DNA from 3 places in the Lysinibacillus sp. F12 genome. Region 3 is predicted to be linked to each of the others. Evidence: riboswitches for the same ligand, from Rfam matches in the RefSeq annotation. Region 3 holds a riboswitch; each other region holds the start of a gene.
What was found. A riboswitch is a leader RNA that binds a small molecule or an ion and turns the genes downstream of it on or off. The one in region 3 is predicted to bind cobalamin.

Region 1 (6,254 bases), on a different contig from region 3:
TACTAGGACAACTAGAACGATAGTAAGCCCAGGATATAGCATTAATTCGGGATGTTGGCGGATATATTGCTTCCCTTCATTTACCATCATTCCCCACTCAGGAGTGGGAGCCTGCACGCCAAGCCCTATAAAGGAAAAGCCTGCAATCTCTAAAATAACCTTTCCCATATCTAATGCAACAATCGTTACAATAGGAGGCCAAACATGAGGGAGATAGTGACGAATAATTAATTTCACACCTGTAGTACCGCTTATTCTTGCCGCTAGAATAAAATCCTTTTCATTCATGCCGATAAATAAACTTCGAATTAGTCTTGAATAATAAATAAGCTGTGTCAAAATAAGTGCGATTAACACATTTTTTAAGCTTGGCCCTAATACACCTAAAAGCCCAAATGCTAGTACAAGTGTTGGAAAAGCTAATAAAATATCGCATATCCGAATAAATAGCGCATCTATTATACCTCTTTTTAAAGAGACCCATGCGCCCAACAGGATCGCTACTACAATAGCAACTATTTGTATGACGAGCGCCGCACCTAAAGAATACCGAATCCCTAAAAGCAATCGTGAGAAGACACATCTTCCTAAATGGTCTGTTCCTAATGGATAGTCCCATGAAGGTGCTAGAAAATTCTTAGAAATATCAACTGCTAAAGGGTCATGAGGCATCATGAGTGGGGCAAACAGTCCTAGTAAACCAATGATGATTAGTATAGTGAGACTCATAAATCTTCTCATATGTATACGTTCTAAGTTCACTTTACTCTCTCCTATTCTTCATCATCAGATGAGGATCCAATAAACGATGCAATACATCTGTGCCTAGATTGGCGAGCACATAGATGACAGCGATCACCAACACATAGCATTGTACAACGGGGTAATCACGATTCGTTATGGATTCTATTAAATATCTACCGAGTCCAGGCCAACTAAATACTTGCTCTACAATGACAGCCCCACCTAGCAAATTTCCGAGTGTCATCCCTAACAAAGTTGATATCGGTATGGCAGCATTCCTCCCCACGTGTCGGATGAGAATGACCGATTTTTTTAAGCCTCTAAGCTGTGCATATTTTACATAGGGCTGCTCGTATTCTTCAATGATGGCAGAGCGGATAAACTGTGAGAACAATCCGATTGTAGGTAAAGCTAATGTGAAAGCTGGTAAAACTAAATGTGCTCCTGAACCTTTTCCATTCGTCGGAAAAATCCCAAGTTTTAAACTGAATAGATAAAGTAGGATAAACCCTAACCAAAATGTTGGAATGGAAACACTTAGGACTGTAAATAATCGAATGATTTTATCGATAAAGGAATGCTTATATAATGCACTCACAACCCCTAACGGAATACTAAAGGTTAAAATAAGGATAAATGCTACTAAAGCTAATTCGATGGTAGCGGGTAGCTTAGCAAATAGCTCATCACCAACGGGTAATTTACTAACAAAAGATGTCCCAAAGTCTAGCTGTAAAACGCCTTTTACCCATAGCAGATATTGCATGATAAAAGGCTTATCTGTCCCTAATTCTTCTCGTAAAGCTTGTATAGCCTCTGGTGTTGGGGCTATTCTTGCAAGTCGAAGAATGACCTCTGCTGGTTCTACTGGTACGAAACGAATAAACACAAAGGTCAGAATAGATACGCCTACTAATACAAATGGAAGTGTGAGAATTCTTTTTACACAAAACATCCAAGTCGATTCGTACATGTCGTCACTTCCTATTTCATCCGATGATAAAAAGAGAGTTGTCCTGGTTCGACACACTCTCTCTTTCATACTTAGTTTTCTTTATCCATTTGTGCATATGGAATGTCATACTCAGAAGCACGTGGTGCAAAATCCTTCATATATGGTTGATAAATAACTTGATTCGTTTCATACGATATTGGATAGAACAATGCTTGTTTGTGGAACATTGTTAAAATATCCGTGTATAGCTGCACGCGTTCTTCTTCATCGGTCCCGACTAATAATTGATGTATGTTAGTATCGATTTCTTGAGTATTTGGTAAGCCTAATTTTGCTTCATAAACACCACTAGCATTTGGTGTAGCTGATTCATTTGCAAAGCTATGTGGATCAGTCGGCGGTCCATTAGTTCGCCAGAAGTTAATATCAACCTGATCATCCATTAATTTTTGCAGACCGACCATCACATCGGCGCCTTCAATATTTAACTGTACGCCTATTTTCGCTAGCTCGCCCTGCATTAACTCTGCCATAGGTTTTTGAATGGCATCAGTAGCAATATAGATTAAATCTAATGTAAGGGGTTGACCATTTTTTGAACGAATTTTTTCACCCTTCTGTAGCGTCCATCCAGCTTCCTCTAGCAATTTCTGTGCTTTTTCAGGATTATATATAATGGGGGCTAAATCAATATTGGCATATGGAATTGCTTCCCAAAATAGCGTGTTAGCCACTTTTTCTGTACCATGTGTAATGCTTTCTACCATTTGTTCCTTATTGATAGCATATTGCATTGCTTGTCGAACCTTTAGCTCAGCTAACGGTCCAGACTGTGTATTGAACAGTAATGCTTTCGTAGACAGTGGCTCAGATGTAGCTGTTCTATATTTGCCACTATCTCTTAAATACGTATAGTTATCTAAACTAATAACCCCTCGCCCATAAATGACATCTAATTCTTCATTTTCAAAGGCTAACGAAATGGATTCCGAATTTGGGATGATTTTAACCTTTATTTTATCTACGAGAGGCTTTTCTCCCCAATAATGTTCATTACGGCTAAATAAAGCATATTCATCTTTTTTATAGTCGGTTAAAACCCATGGCCCTGTGCCAATAGCTGATTGAATGGAATCATTTGTCTTATCGCCGTCTGGGAAGCCATTATCCCCTAAAAAACGGAATGGTCTGACAAAGGCTAATTCGTTTAACACAGGGTAATACGGTTCGTCTAATTGCAAACGTATTGTTGATTCATCTACTTTGACGACCTCTTTTATATGGTTGACCATGCCCATCCAAGAATGCATGTCACGATTCGCTAATACCGCATCAAAATTGCGAATCACATTATCAGCATTAAAGGCAGTCCCATCCGAATAGTTAACATCCTTGCGTAAATGGAACGTATAAGCAGTTTTATCCTCTGAGATGACCCAGCTTTCTGCTAGCTTTGGCGTAATTGTCCCATCATCGTTATACGCCACTAAAGATTCATAAACCATTGCTTGAGCAGTCATCTGATTTGGTAAATATGTATGGGGGTTTAATGGGCCTACATCTAATGGCCAACCAATCGTAATCATTTTTTCATCTGTCTGTTCAGTTGATGCTGAGTTTCCTTTGTCTTTTTCCGTGCTTGTACAACCTGCAAGAAAACTGAAGGTCAAAACAAGCATGTAAGGCAGTAAATACTTCGTCCATCTCATTTTTTATCTCCTATCTCTATTCCCTGTTCATATCTACAAATTGAATAGAAAGAAGGCATAAAAAAACCTTATTCTACAAGAATAAGGACAGATAAACCTACAATACGTAAGCTACCATCCATCTCCCTATCTTTCGTAGATCATCAATGAATCTTCTTACAAGCAGGCATTCTGGCTTATGAATCATCATTTTGCTTCACCTTCCCAAGAAAAAACTCAGTGGTCATCGAAACAAAACTCCTCATTTACAGCTGCGGGACAGCATGGGATTTACACCCATTTTCCTTTTAATCGAACGAAAAATAATTTCATTCAAACTTGTAATGCAATATTTGAAATTAGTAATAAACATAACATGCTCAAATGTTCACGTCAATTTTATTTTCTGAATATAATAAACAGATACAAAAAGACCAGGCAGATAACCTGATCTTTGCTTAACTCCTTTTATCTCTCGTTATCTCGATATAGATTCCTTCACCTCCTGACGCAATAGTTTGGTAGCAGCCACCATATTAGCTAAAGCCGCTATTGTTTCTGGCTCTTTCCTTGTTTTTAAGCCACAGTCCGGATTAATCCAAAATTGATGTTTGTCTAAAACTTGTAAACTATCTCTCATGATGGCTAACATTTCTCCCTCACTCGGCACACGTGGACTATGAATATCGTATACACCTAATCCAATCCCTTTTGTATAAGGATGCACTTGAAGTGAAGAAATAAGCTCTCCATGGCTTCGTGATGTTTCAATAGAAATCACATCAGCATCTAGCGCACTAATGGGTTCTATGAAATCGTTAAATTCGCAGTAACACATATGTGTATGAATTTGTGTTGTATCTTTTACACTCGAGGTAGCAAGTTTGAAGGCATTGATTGCCCAGTCTAGGTAAGCCCCCCAATTTTCTTTACGAAGAGGTAGCCCTTCTCTTAGTGCTGGTTCATCCACTTGAATAATGGAGATACCTGCCGTTTCTAGTGCTTTCACTTCCTTACAAAGTGCTAAAGCAATTTGATAGGCCACATCTTTCCGAGAAATATCATCACGTACAAAGGACCAATTTAAAATGGTCACTGGCCCTGTCAGCATCCCTTTGACAAAGCGCTTCGTTAAGCTTTGGGCATACGCTGACTCTTTCACGGTAATGGATGAAGTCCATTCAACATCTCCATAAATAATCGGAGGCTTCACACAGCGAGAACCATACGAAACCACCCATGCTTTTTCAGTAAAGGCAAAGCCCGTCAGTTTTTCACCGAAATACTCGACCATGTCTGTCCGTTCAAATTCTCCATGAACCAGTACATCTATATCCATATCCTCCTGCAAGTGAATCCAGCGCTTTGTTTCCAGTTCAATAAATGCTTCATAGTCTGTATTCGATATTTGTTTCTTTCGCCAAGCATTCCGATTTCTCTTCACCTCATCAGATTGAGGAAAGCTACCGATTGTTGTTGTAGGGAATAGTGGTAAGGCTAACGCCTGCTGCTGTAATTTTTGACGTTGACTAAAATCACTATGTCGCTCAAAATCCTTTGTGGAGACGGATTGAACGGCTTGCTGGATCATCTTATTTTGACGAATCGGATGATTTTTTAGTGCTTCAATGGCTTTCATACTTTCTGAGAAATTATGACGTCGAGTTCCGTTTTGACCCTTTCTATATTTAGTTAGCTCAGTAATCTCTTCGATTTTTTCATCGGCAAACGCCAGTGCTTGTTTGAGAACAGGGTCCAACTTCTTTTCAAATGAAGTAGATATTGGTACATGTTGCAGGTTACTTGAAGGTTGAATCCACAATTCCTTAGCATCACTTAGTTTTTCAATTGCTTGAATCATGGCATTCGCTTCCGCTAGGTTTGAACGCCATATATCACGACCATTGACCACCCCAATGGCTAAAACTTTATCTGGAGGGAAACCATATTGTCGAAGTGACTCCATATTCCCTTTATAGCCATGTACAAAATCTAAGCCAAATCCTTGTACAGGCAGTGTAATTAATGTTTCATAGGAGCATAATGCTTCAAAGTATGTTTGTAGCATTAGTTTTGCTGCTGGAACTGTCATCATCAATTGAGCATAGATTTCTTGAACTAGCTTCAGTTCTGCTGAGTCAAGTGTCGTCACTAAAGAAGGCTCCTCTATTTGAATCCATTCGGCACCTGCATCTACTAATTCTTGAATAATCTGGGCATAGAGAGGTATTAAGGCTAATAAGTATTCGACCTGCGTTAATTTATTGTAGCCCTTAGTGAGCTTATAAAATGTATAGGGGCCAATAAGTGTCGGCTTCGCCATAATACCGAACGCTTCCTTTGCCTCTAAAAAGTCTGCTAATACCTTATTTTCTGTTAGCTGCAACGGTTGTCCTTCATACTCAGGAACAATGTAGTGATAGTTGGTATTAAACCATTTGGTCATTTCACTAGCTACTGCTGAATGATTTCCTCTCGCTACACTGTAGTAGGTATGTAAATCTACCCTTCCACCTTGCCAGTTAAAGCGCTTCGGTACTAAGCCGAACATTAAGGCAGTATCCAACATTCTATCGTACAATGTGAAATCTCCTACTGTCACCACATCTATGCCGAGTTGTAGCTGCTTTTCAATTCTTGATAAACGAATACTTTTTAGTGTAGCCTGAAAATCCTCTTCCGTTAGTTCTTGACGCCAAAATGCTTCTAATGCCTTCTTCCATTCGCGATCATCTCCGATATATGGGTAGCCAATGAGTGTACTAGTATAAGTCATCTTTCATCTCCCTTTCATCAAAAAAATTTACTTCTAGCTTGCTCTACAAATTTGGTTATCCACATGCTAGTTTCGTTGCCCTATATGAAAA
Region 2 (6,254 bases), on a different contig from region 3:
TTTTTAAACCAACTTTTCAATTGTATCTCTCCTTGATGTTCTATAATAGGTCTCGACTATACTAATACGGATAAGCGATAGAAAAGTTTCGTAAATGAGGAAAATTTTTCTTCGCAATTTGAAAAATCGAACAGTAAAGGGATGAGCTGTCCGTTATTTTATTATTAATAATGCTTATTAAACCTGAACGGGTAGCTGTTCGATCAATTGTAATAAGTCATGCTTAGAGCGAGGAACTGAAATATTTTCTTGCCATAATTTCTTTTTTTGTAGAGCCATGGTCATTTCAAAGACCCATGGTCGCTCAAGATGTGCCCGTTTTAGCAATTCTTCTTCATAGAACAGGGCGATAGGATCACCATGATAAATAATGTTTCCTGCCTCCATGACGATGATGTGATCCGCCCATTCATAGGCAAGGGAAATGTCGTGAGTAGCTGCGATAATCGTTCGTTCACAGTCTTCTAATTTGGCTAAGTACTGAAAAACCTGAGAAGCATAATAGCTATCAAGACCAGCCGTTGGTTCATCTAATAAAAGGACAGCCGGTTCCATCGCTAATACACCTGCCATTGCCACACGTTTTTTCTGTCCTACACTTAAGAAGTGAATCGGTTTATCAAGTAGCTCTGTTACTTCAGTTTGTGCCACAGCCCAGGCTATTTTTTCTTCAATTTTTTCCGTAGACCATCCTAAATTCAATGGACCATAGGCTATATCTTGCTTAACGGTTCCTGAAAAAAGCTGATTATCAGCATCTTGAAAGACAATTCCCACCTGTTGGCGAAGTGCTTTTAATGCTTTTCTACTATATTGAAGTTCGTTCCCATTAAATGAAATGGTTCCGGCTGTCGGTTTCAAAATGCCATTAAGATGTTGAAATAAAGTGGATTTTCCTGCTCCATTATGACCGAGTATAGCGATTTTTTTCCCTTTTGGAATGTCTAGTGAAATATCTGTCAAAGCCTTTGTTCCATCTGCATAGGCATAAGACAAATTAGTCAGTTGAAAATAATATGCTGTCATGAGAAGTATCCTCCATATACGATAAGGAATAAAAAAATAGCCATCATGCCGAGCCAGTTTTTTTTATTATAGACGGCCGTTTCGTGCCAATAAACCGTTTCACCGCCACGTGCCTGCATGGCATTGTTAAGCTCTCGACTACGCTGAAACATTTCAATAAACAACGCTGCAATCAGCATAGACATCGAACGTAACCATTGCATGGGTGAATGATGGCCAAGGCGGGCTTGCTGGGCTAAATGAATTTTTTGCATGCTTTCGAAAAAAATAAAAATAAAACGATAGGTGAGTTCTACTAACTCAACTAATAAAGGAGGGAGCCTCCATTGGCGAAGCACATAACAAATCTCTTGTACAGATGTTGTTAAAATTAAAAAATATAAGCAGCTTATACTGCCGAGTACGATAAAGAATAGCTGCTGTGCGGTAGCGATACTGGCTCTCCCAATAAAAATTGTCCAGCTCGTATACGTAAATGATCCCATATGGGCTGGTAATACATGCGTTGCTGGCGCTATCGAAATTAGGATGGAGATGAGACTTGTGAATAAGAAAAATCCTGGTAGTAATAATAGCTTCGCATAGTATTTTAGTGGGATTTTCGCACCCCAAATGATAAAAGCACTCATTACAAAAAATGTAATGAGTGAAAGTCGTTCCTCTCTCATAATAAGCGTGAATAAAAGTAGTCCTAATGAAAATATCATTTTTTCTAGAGGATGAACGTACGCTAGCTTATTGAGATACGCATACTTATCAATGAGTAACATCATTCTTAACCTTCTTTATGCTTGCCACGCATATAGCCGATAAAGTAGCCGATAAAACCAGCACCAATAGCTGCTTGTAGCACGAATAATAAGCTTTCAATTTCACCACTAGGCGGTTCCCATAAACTATCAAACCATGGCTCATACTCTGCATTAATCTCTCCAATGGCAGCTTCGGCTTCACCATCAGCTCCGCCAAATTCTGCTCCCTTTTGGACGAAGAGCGGGATAATGGCCAATAGCACTACAATCGCTAATAGTAATAAATTTCGTTTCATATTAGTGCGCCTCCTTTGTAGAGAAAACACGTAAAGACTTTAATTCGCTAATATTATATTTTTTCAAGAAGTTCATGACAATAACTGTTAATATCCCTTCACTCACAGCTAACGGGATTTGTGTTAAGGCAAAAATACTTGCGAACTTTGTAAATGAAGCCATAAAGCCACCGACTTCAGATGGGAAAGCAAGTGCTAATTGAATAGAAGTCACCACATATGTACCTAAATCCCCAAGCATAGCCGCAAAGAAAATAGCTAATGAAAACGATAACCCCATTTTTTGCGCCCCTTTAAATACAAAGTAGACGATAAACGGACCTACGATAGCCATCGAAAATGCATTAGCCCCTAATGTTGTGATTCCACCATGTGCTAAAAGTAAAGATTGAAATAATAAAACAATTGTCCCGATGACACTCATCGCTAACGGTCCAAATAAGACTGTTCCGAGACCTACCCCTGTTGGATGTGAACAGCTCCCTGTAACTGAAGGGATTTTTAAGGCTGATAGAACAAAGGCAAACGCACCAGACAGTCCCAGAATCATTTTTGTTTCTGGGTTTTCTTCGATTGTTTTACGAATAGAGCGCAATCCTAAAATAATAAATGGGACGGAGATTACCCACCAAAAAATAGCCCATTCGATTGGTAAAAAACCTTCCATGATATGCATGGCGAAGGCACGTTTTGGCACCATTAAAAAAGCCAATACAAAATAACTAAGTTTCCACCAAGACAGCTTCAATTTTCTTCCTCCAAACTATAAATAGATTTTTAGAATGTAGCGTGCGTAATAAAAAAAGCACTTTTCCGTTGTTGGAAAAGTGCATAGCTAAAAAAGCAAATAACATTCTCATCTGCTAAGCCGCACACCTATCCTCGTAGGATGAAACGATCACATATTTTCGGCAGGTCTCCTGGCTCTAGTTCAACACTTTATAGGTCTTCCCATCCATTGGACAGTGACATTTTCTATAAAGCTCCCTATTACAGTGGCGGGACCGCGCCGGACTTGAACCGGCTTCCCTTTTAAGTAAAATGACGAGCATTTTACACCAAAAATAGTAAGTTGTGAGATTTCACGACAAAGTGTACCACGAATTTCCATAAATATGCTATACTTTTTTATAAAAATTTTGAAATAGACTATCAATGTCGAAAATTCTGATTACTAAGGATTTTGAGAATAAAAGGGAACAACACCAATTTTAAATAACCAAAAACTCTCTGATAAAATTGATAAATTTGTCATGAATTTTTAAAGAAATATTGAAATTTTAAAATAATAAGATATGATTAAGACAGTTTTCTATTAAATATACAATTAAAAATTTCATATAAAACGTCGATAAGTGCTCGAAAAACTCGAGATAATAGGGAAATTGGTGAAAGTCCAATACAGCCCCCGCTACTGTAATAGCTGATGAAATCGCAATGCCACCTGTGCAAACTAGGGAAGGTGCGACAGTAAAATGAAGCTTAAGTCAGGAAACCTGCTTATCAGATTGTGCATGCAAACTTTTCGGAGGGAGAAGTTGAAGCAAAAGCGAGGATCTGTCTTTCAGTCTATTCGTTTTTATTTGGCTTCTACAAACCTTTACTCTTCGGGAGAGTAAAGGTTTTTCTTTTTCCAAAAGCAAAAGAGGGGAGACATAAAATGACAACGTGGAATTTAGAGGGGATGAAAACACATCTCTTTATTTGCAATGGCAGTAGCTGTATGAACAAGGATGGAGAAGAAATTACCCAAGCTATACGGGACGAAATACAGCGAAACGCACTAGATAAAGAAATACATACGACAAGAACACGCTGTAATGGACGATGTAAGGATGCTTGTGTGGTTATTGCTTACCCCCAGGGGAATTGGTACCGTGTACCATCAACGGAGCATGCTAGAACACTTGTACAGGATTTGCATCATGAATCCTTACATAACGATCATGTTTATACACTTCGGGAAGGGACATTGCAGCGAACAGCGCAAACGACAGCCATTAAAGGGATTGAAAAGGTGAAAGAGGGGTAAAAACATGGCGCAAAAAGGGAAAATTTTCGTAGTAGGCTTTGGACCTGGAGACTTTAAGCATATTACGACACGTGCAGTAGAGGCTTTACAACAAAGTGATATGATCATAGGCTATAAAACCTATGTTGAGCTGATTCAAGATTTAGTGAGTGCAAAATCTATTGTCAGTACAGGCATGACAGAAGAAGTGTCCCGTGCTCAGGAGGCAGTTCGTCAAGCAGAGGCAGGAAGTATAGTTTCGGTCATTTCGAGTGGAGATGCGGGCGTTTATGGTATGGCGGGATTAGTGTATGAAGTTTTAATTGAGCTAGGCTGGACAGAGGCAACTGGTATTGAAGTCGAGATTGTCCCGGGTATTTCAGCTATCAATTCATGTGCTAGTTTACTTGGTGCACCGATTATGCATGATGCTTGTACCATTAGTTTAAGTGACCACCTCACTCCGTGGAATTTAATTGCGAAGCGTGTGGAAGCTGCAGCAATGGCCGATTTTGTCATTGCTCTATACAATCCTAAAAGCGGTCGCCGTACAAGACAAATTGTCGAAGCACAGCGAATTCTTTTAGAATATCGTTCACCTGACACTCCAGTAGGGCTTGTGAAAAGTGCCTATCGAGAACGTCAAGAAGTGACGATGACCACATTGGCAGACATGTTGGAACATGATATCGGTATGCTGACAACCGTCATTATCGGAAACTCATCTACGTTTTTCTATGATAATAAAATGATTACGCCACGTGGCTACCAACGTAAATATACACTTGGCGAGGAAAAGCAGCCATTACGTCCACATCAACGTTTACGGGAAGAAAATGAGCCATGGGCGATGAATCAAGAGACAGGAACAGCACGCAATGACTTTGCGGCAGACCCCAATGCAGGGCGAATGAATAAACCCAGTGTAGCCGTTATGCCAAAGCCGAAAAAAACGGCACTTGAAATGGCTACAGCGGCACTTGCAATGGTAAAGGGAACAAATGCTATCAAGGTTACTCCAAAGCTTGTACAACAAAAAATAGAATCCATTTTTGAATTAGCAGTGAGCCCTGGAGTGGCCAATAAATTTTTTACACCACAGCAAATGATGACGTTAGCAGAGGTCGTAGGCGAAGATGGATCGATGGAATACACACCAGATCATCAAATCCATTTAAAAATACCTACAACTACGCCTGAACGCATCACTGAAAAATTACAGCAAGTAGGCTTTTTATTAGCACCAATTGGTGATGTATTGTCGTTGAAGGCTTGCGATTTTTGCTACGGTGAAAAAGCAGATTCCATACCATATGCGGAGGAAATTCAAGAAAAGCTTGGTGGTCTGTCTTTACCGAAAACATTAAATATTGGCTTTAATGGCTGTGGGATGGCTTGTTATCGAGCAGTATTTGACGATATTGGGATTGTCTATCGTAAAAGTAAATTTGATGTCTTTATTGGAGCGAAACCAGTCGGACGTACGGCTCATGCAGCACAGCCTGTTGTAGAAGGCTTGGAGCCTGAACAATTGATTCCTTTAATTACAGATATTATTGAAGAATATAAAGCCAATGCGCATCCAAACGAACGCTTATTTAAATACTTCAAGCGTGTGAAAAAGATATTGCATTTTACGTATCAAGATATGTCTTCCAAAATAAAAATAGAGCCAGCTCCGTGCGGCGACTAGTGAGGAGAAAAGAGATGAAAGCTATATTATTTGTTGGCCATGGTAGCCGTTTAGCAGCAGGAAATGATGAGGTACGTACATTTATCGAGCAAATGACATCTCGCATTGATGAACAATATCTAGTAGAAACATGTTTCCTAGAATTTGCTTCTCCTAACATTGAAGAAGGTATTACAAATTGTGTGAAAAAGGGTGCTACAGAGGTACATGTAATCCCGATTATATTACTTCATGCAGGTCATTCCAAGCTACATATCCCGGCAGAAATCGAGCATGCCCGTGAGCATTATCCGAATATCACATTCACATATGGTCAAACAATTGGCATTCATGAAGAAATATTTGCGATATTACAAGATCGTTTAGTTGAAATTGGATTTAATACAGAACAAGAACAGGAAGATACAGCCGTTTTATTAATTGCTCGAGGTGGCAGTGATCCTTATGCAAATGGGGACTTTTATAAAATCACACGA
Region 3 (6,254 bases):
AATCCCCAAAACGCGGCCTTGATAGGCTGTCAGATGAATGGCGTTTAAAATATTTTGTTCTCCAATTTTGACCGATAAGTCTTTCACTTCTAAAACTTTCTTCATAACTTCCCCTTTACTGGTCAGGCGTCTTTAAACTACTTGCCAAAACATTACATACTAGGACAACTAGAACGATAGTAAGCCCAGGATATAGCATTAATTCGGGATGTTGGCGGATATATTGCTTCCCTTCATTTACCATCATTCCCCACTCAGGAGTGGGAGCCTGCACGCCAAGCCCTATAAAGGAAAAGCCTGCAATCTCTAAAATAACCTTTCCCATATCTAATGCAACAATCGTTACAATAGGAGGCCAAACATGAGGGAGATAGTGACGAATAATTAATTTCACACCTGTAGTACCGCTTATTCTTGCCGCTAGAATAAAATCCTTTTCATTCATGCCGATAAATAAACTTCGAATTAGTCTTGAATAATAAATAAGCTGTGTCAAAATAAGTGCGATTAACACATTTTTTAAGCTTGGCCCTAATACACCTAAAAGCCCAAATGCTAGTACAAGTGTTGGAAAAGCTAATAAAATATCGCATATCCGAATAAATAGCGCATCTATTATACCTCTTTTTAAAGAGACCCATGCGCCCAACAGGATCGCTACTACAATAGCAACTATTTGTATGACGAGCGCCGCACCTAAAGAATACCGAATCCCTAAAAGCAATCGTGAGAAGACACATCTTCCTAAATGGTCTGTTCCTAATGGATAGTCCCATGAAGGTGCTAGAAAATTCTTAGAAATATCAACTGCTAAAGGGTCATGAGGCATCATGAGTGGGGCAAACAGTCCTAGTAAACCAATGATGATTAGTATAGTGAGACTCATAAATCTTCTCATATGTATACGTTCTAAGTTCACTTTACTCTCTCCTATTCTTCATCATCAGATGAGGATCCAATAAACGATGCAATACATCTGTGCCTAGATTGGCGAGCACATAGATGACAGCGATCACCAACACATAGCATTGTACAACGGGGTAATCACGATTCGTTATGGATTCTATTAAATATCTACCGAGTCCAGGCCAACTAAATACTTGCTCTACAATGACAGCCCCACCTAGCAAATTTCCGAGTGTCATCCCTAACAAAGTTGATATCGGTATGGCAGCATTCCTCCCCACGTGTCGGATGAGAATGACCGATTTTTTTAAGCCTCTAAGCTGTGCATATTTTACATAGGGCTGCTCGTATTCTTCAATGATGGCAGAGCGGATAAACTGTGAGAACAATCCGATTGTAGGTAAAGCTAATGTGAAAGCTGGTAAAACTAAATGTGCTCCTGAACCTTTTCCATTCGTCGGAAAAATCCCAAGTTTTAAACTGAATAGATAAAGTAGGATAAACCCTAACCAAAATGTTGGAATGGAAACACTTAGGACTGTAAATAATCGAATGATTTTATCGATAAAGGAATGCTTATATAATGCACTCACAACCCCTAACGGAATACTAAAGGTTAAAATAAGGATAAATGCTACTAAAGCTAATTCGATGGTAGCGGGTAGCTTAGCAAATAGCTCATCACCAACGGGTAATTTACTAACAAAAGATGTCCCAAAGTCTAGCTGTAAAACGCCTTTTACCCATAGCAGATATTGCATGATAAAAGGCTTATCTGTCCCTAATTCTTCTCGTAAAGCTTGTATAGCCTCTGGTGTTGGGGCTATTCTTGCAAGTCGAAGAATGACCTCTGCTGGTTCTACTGGTACGAAACGAATAAACACAAAGGTCAGAATAGATACGCCTACTAATACAAATGGAAGTGTGAGAATTCTTTTTACACAAAACATCCAAGTCGATTCGTACATGTCGTCACTTCCTATTTCATCCGATGATAAAAAGAGAGTTGTCCTGGTTCGACACACTCTCTCTTTCATACTTAGTTTTCTTTATCCATTTGTGCATATGGAATGTCATACTCAGAAGCACGTGGTGCAAAATCCTTCATATATGGTTGATAAATAACTTGATTCGTTTCATACGATATTGGATAGAACAATGCTTGTTTGTGGAACATTGTTAAAATATCCGTGTATAGCTGCACGCGTTCTTCTTCATCGGTCCCGACTAATAATTGATGTATGTTAGTATCGATTTCTTGAGTATTTGGTAAGCCTAATTTTGCTTCATAAACACCACTAGCATTTGGTGTAGCTGATTCATTTGCAAAGCTATGTGGATCAGTCGGCGGTCCATTAGTTCGCCAGAAGTTAATATCAACCTGATCATCCATTAATTTTTGCAGACCGACCATCACATCGGCGCCTTCAATATTTAACTGTACGCCTATTTTCGCTAGCTCGCCCTGCATTAACTCTGCCATAGGTTTTTGAATGGCATCAGTAGCAATATAGATTAAATCTAATGTAAGGGGTTGACCATTTTTTGAACGAATTTTTTCACCCTTCTGTAGCGTCCATCCAGCTTCCTCTAGCAATTTCTGTGCTTTTTCAGGATTATATATAATGGGGGCTAAATCAATATTGGCATATGGAATTGCTTCCCAAAATAGCGTGTTAGCCACTTTTTCTGTACCATGTGTAATGCTTTCTACCATTTGTTCCTTATTGATAGCATATTGCATTGCTTGTCGAACCTTTAGCTCAGCTAACGGTCCAGACTGTGTATTGAACAGTAATGCTTTCGTAGACAGTGGCTCAGATGTAGCTGTTCTATATTTGCCACTATCTCTTAAATACGTATAGTTATCTAAACTAATAACCCCTCGCCCATAAATGACATCTAATTCTTCATTTTCAAAGGCTAACGAAATGGATTCCGAATTTGGGATGATTTTAACCTTTATTTTATCTACGAGAGGCTTTTCTCCCCAATAATGTTCATTACGGCTAAATAAAGCATATTCATCTTTTTTATAGTCGGTTAAAACCCATGGCCCTGTGCCAATAGCTGATTGAATGGAATCATTTGTCTTATCGCCGTCTGGGAAGCCATTATCCCCTAAAAAACGGAATGGTCTGACAAAGGCTAATTCGTTTAACACAGGGTAATACGGTTCGTCTAATTGCAAACGTATTGTTGATTCATCTACTTTGACGACCTCTTTTATATGGTTGACCATGCCCATCCAAGAATGCATGTCACGATTCGCTAATACCGCATCAAAATTGCGAATCACATTATCAGCATTAAAGGCAGTCCCATCCGAATAGTTAACATCCTTGCGTAAATGGAACGTATAAGCAGTTTTATCCTCTGAGATGACCCAGCTTTCTGCTAGCTTTGGCGTAATTGTCCCATCATCGTTATACGCCACTAAAGATTCATAAACCATTGCTTGAGCAGTCATCTGATTTGGTAAATATGTATGGGGGTTTAATGGGCCTACATCTAATGGCCAACCAATCGTAATCATTTTTTCATCTGTCTGTTCAGTTGATGCTGAGTTTCCTTTGTCTTTTTCCGTGCTTGTACAACCTGCAAGAAAACTGAAGGTCAAAACAAGCATGTAAGGCAGTAAATACTTCGTCCATCTCATTTTTTATCTCCTATCTCTATTCCCTGTTCATATCTACAAATTGAATAGAAAGAAGGCATAAAAAAACCTTATTCTACAAGAATAAGGACAGATAAACCTACAATACGTAAGCTACCATCCATCTCCCTATCTTTCGTAGATCATCAATGAATCTTCTTACAAGCAGGCATTCTGGCTTATGAATCATCATTTTGCTTCACCTTCCCAAGAAAAAACTCAGTGGTCATCGAAACAAAACTCCTCATTTACAGCTGCGGGACAGCATGGGATTTACACCCATTTTCCTTTTAATCGAACGAAAAATAATTTCATTCAAACTTGTAATGCAATATTTGAAATTAGTAATAAACATAACATGCTCAAATGTTCACGTCAATTTTATTTTCTGAATATAATAAACAGATACAAAAAGACCAGGCAGATAACCTGATCTTTGCTTAACTCCTTTTATCTCTCGTTATCTCGATATAGATTCCTTCACCTCCTGACGCAATAGTTTGGTAGCAGCCACCATATTAGCTAAAGCCGCTATTGTTTCTGGCTCTTTCCTTGTTTTTAAGCCACAGTCCGGATTAATCCAAAATTGATGTTTGTCTAAAACTTGTAAACTATCTCTCATGATGGCTAACATTTCTCCCTCACTCGGCACACGTGGACTATGAATATCGTATACACCTAATCCAATCCCTTTTGTATAAGGATGCACTTGAAGTGAAGAAATAAGCTCTCCATGGCTTCGTGATGTTTCAATAGAAATCACATCAGCATCTAGCGCACTAATGGGTTCTATGAAATCGTTAAATTCGCAGTAACACATATGTGTATGAATTTGTGTTGTATCTTTTACACTCGAGGTAGCAAGTTTGAAGGCATTGATTGCCCAGTCTAGGTAAGCCCCCCAATTTTCTTTACGAAGAGGTAGCCCTTCTCTTAGTGCTGGTTCATCCACTTGAATAATGGAGATACCTGCCGTTTCTAGTGCTTTCACTTCCTTACAAAGTGCTAAAGCAATTTGATAGGCCACATCTTTCCGAGAAATATCATCACGTACAAAGGACCAATTTAAAATGGTCACTGGCCCTGTCAGCATCCCTTTGACAAAGCGCTTCGTTAAGCTTTGGGCATACGCTGACTCTTTCACGGTAATGGATGAAGTCCATTCAACATCTCCATAAATAATCGGAGGCTTCACACAGCGAGAACCATACGAAACCACCCATGCTTTTTCAGTAAAGGCAAAGCCCGTCAGTTTTTCACCGAAATACTCGACCATGTCTGTCCGTTCAAATTCTCCATGAACCAGTACATCTATATCCATATCCTCCTGCAAGTGAATCCAGCGCTTTGTTTCCAGTTCAATAAATGCTTCATAGTCTGTATTCGATATTTGTTTCTTTCGCCAAGCATTCCGATTTCTCTTCACCTCATCAGATTGAGGAAAGCTACCGATTGTTGTTGTAGGGAATAGTGGTAAGGCTAACGCCTGCTGCTGTAATTTTTGACGTTGACTAAAATCACTATGTCGCTCAAAATCCTTTGTGGAGACGGATTGAACGGCTTGCTGGATCATCTTATTTTGACGAATCGGATGATTTTTTAGTGCTTCAATGGCTTTCATACTTTCTGAGAAATTATGACGTCGAGTTCCGTTTTGACCCTTTCTATATTTAGTTAGCTCAGTAATCTCTTCGATTTTTTCATCGGCAAACGCCAGTGCTTGTTTGAGAACAGGGTCCAACTTCTTTTCAAATGAAGTAGATATTGGTACATGTTGCAGGTTACTTGAAGGTTGAATCCACAATTCCTTAGCATCACTTAGTTTTTCAATTGCTTGAATCATGGCATTCGCTTCCGCTAGGTTTGAACGCCATATATCACGACCATTGACCACCCCAATGGCTAAAACTTTATCTGGAGGGAAACCATATTGTCGAAGTGACTCCATATTCCCTTTATAGCCATGTACAAAATCTAAGCCAAATCCTTGTACAGGCAGTGTAATTAATGTTTCATAGGAGCATAATGCTTCAAAGTATGTTTGTAGCATTAGTTTTGCTGCTGGAACTGTCATCATCAATTGAGCATAGATTTCTTGAACTAGCTTCAGTTCTGCTGAGTCAAGTGTCGTCACTAAAGAAGGCTCCTCTATTTGAATCCATTCGGCACCTGCATCTACTAATTCTTGAATAATCTGGGCATAGAGAGGTATTAAGGCTAATAAGTATTCGACCTGCGTTAATTTATTGTAGCCCTTAGTGAGCTTATAAAATGTATAGGGGCCAATAAGTGTCGGCTTCGCCATAATACCGAACGCTTCCTTTGCCTCTAAAAAGTCTGCTAATACCTTATTTTCTGTTAGCTGCAACGGTTGTCCTTCATACTCAGGAACAATGTAGTGATAGTTGGTATTAAACCATTTGGTCATTTCACTAGCTACTGCTGAATGATTTCCTCTCGCTACACTGTAGTAGGTATGTAAATCTACCCTTCCACCTTGCCAGTTAAAGCGCTTCGGTACTAAGCCGAACATTAAGGCAGTATCCAACATTCTATCGTACAATGTGAAATCTCCTACTGTCACCACATCTATGCCGAGTTGTAGCTGCTTTTCAATTCTTGATAAACGAATACTTTTTAGTGTAGCCTGAAAATCCTCTTCCGTTAGTTCTTGACGCCAAAATGCTTCTAA

Region 1: another riboswitch for cobalamin. It lies ahead of nikA (nickel ABC transporter substrate-binding protein); the one in region 3 lies ahead of nikA (nickel ABC transporter substrate-binding protein).
Region 2: another riboswitch for cobalamin. It lies ahead of AC3CH7_RS10215 ((2Fe-2S) ferredoxin domain-containing protein); the one in region 3 lies ahead of nikA (nickel ABC transporter substrate-binding protein).

What each region holds. Positions count from the first base shown of each region.
Region 1 is NZ_JBYMLP010000002.1:243,089-249,342, forward strand. It holds gene AC3CH7_RS08210 (ABC transporter permease subunit) at 1-762, opposite strand, end outside; gene nikB (nickel ABC transporter permease) at 764-1,717, opposite strand; gene nikA (nickel ABC transporter substrate-binding protein) at 1,789-3,408, opposite strand; cobalamin riboswitch at 3,553-3,745, opposite strand; gene metE (5-methyltetrahydropteroyltriglutamate--homocysteine S-methyltransferase) at 3,866-6,163, opposite strand.
Region 2 is NZ_JBYMLP010000002.1:633,087-639,340, reverse strand. It holds gene AC3CH7_RS10240 (S8 family serine peptidase) at 1-20, opposite strand, end outside; gene AC3CH7_RS10235 (energy-coupling factor ABC transporter ATP-binding protein) at 178-1,026, opposite strand; gene cbiQ (cobalt ECF transporter T component CbiQ) at 1,023-1,799, opposite strand; gene AC3CH7_RS10225 (energy-coupling factor ABC transporter substrate-binding protein) at 1,802-2,074, opposite strand; gene AC3CH7_RS10220 (energy-coupling factor ABC transporter permease) at 2,076-2,822, opposite strand; cobalamin riboswitch at 2,968-3,152, opposite strand; cobalamin riboswitch at 3,411-3,592, shown strand; gene AC3CH7_RS10215 ((2Fe-2S) ferredoxin domain-containing protein) at 3,735-4,106, shown strand; gene cobJ (precorrin-3B C(17)-methyltransferase) at 4,111-5,778, shown strand; gene AC3CH7_RS10205 (sirohydrochlorin chelatase) at 5,793-6,254, shown strand, end outside.
Region 3 is NZ_JBYMLP010000003.1:678,872-685,125, forward strand. It holds gene AC3CH7_RS17295 (ABC transporter ATP-binding protein) at 1-105, opposite strand, end outside; gene AC3CH7_RS17300 (ABC transporter permease subunit) at 116-919, opposite strand; gene nikB (nickel ABC transporter permease) at 921-1,874, opposite strand; gene nikA (nickel ABC transporter substrate-binding protein) at 1,946-3,565, opposite strand; cobalamin riboswitch at 3,710-3,902, opposite strand; gene metE (5-methyltetrahydropteroyltriglutamate--homocysteine S-methyltransferase) at 4,023-6,254, opposite strand, start outside.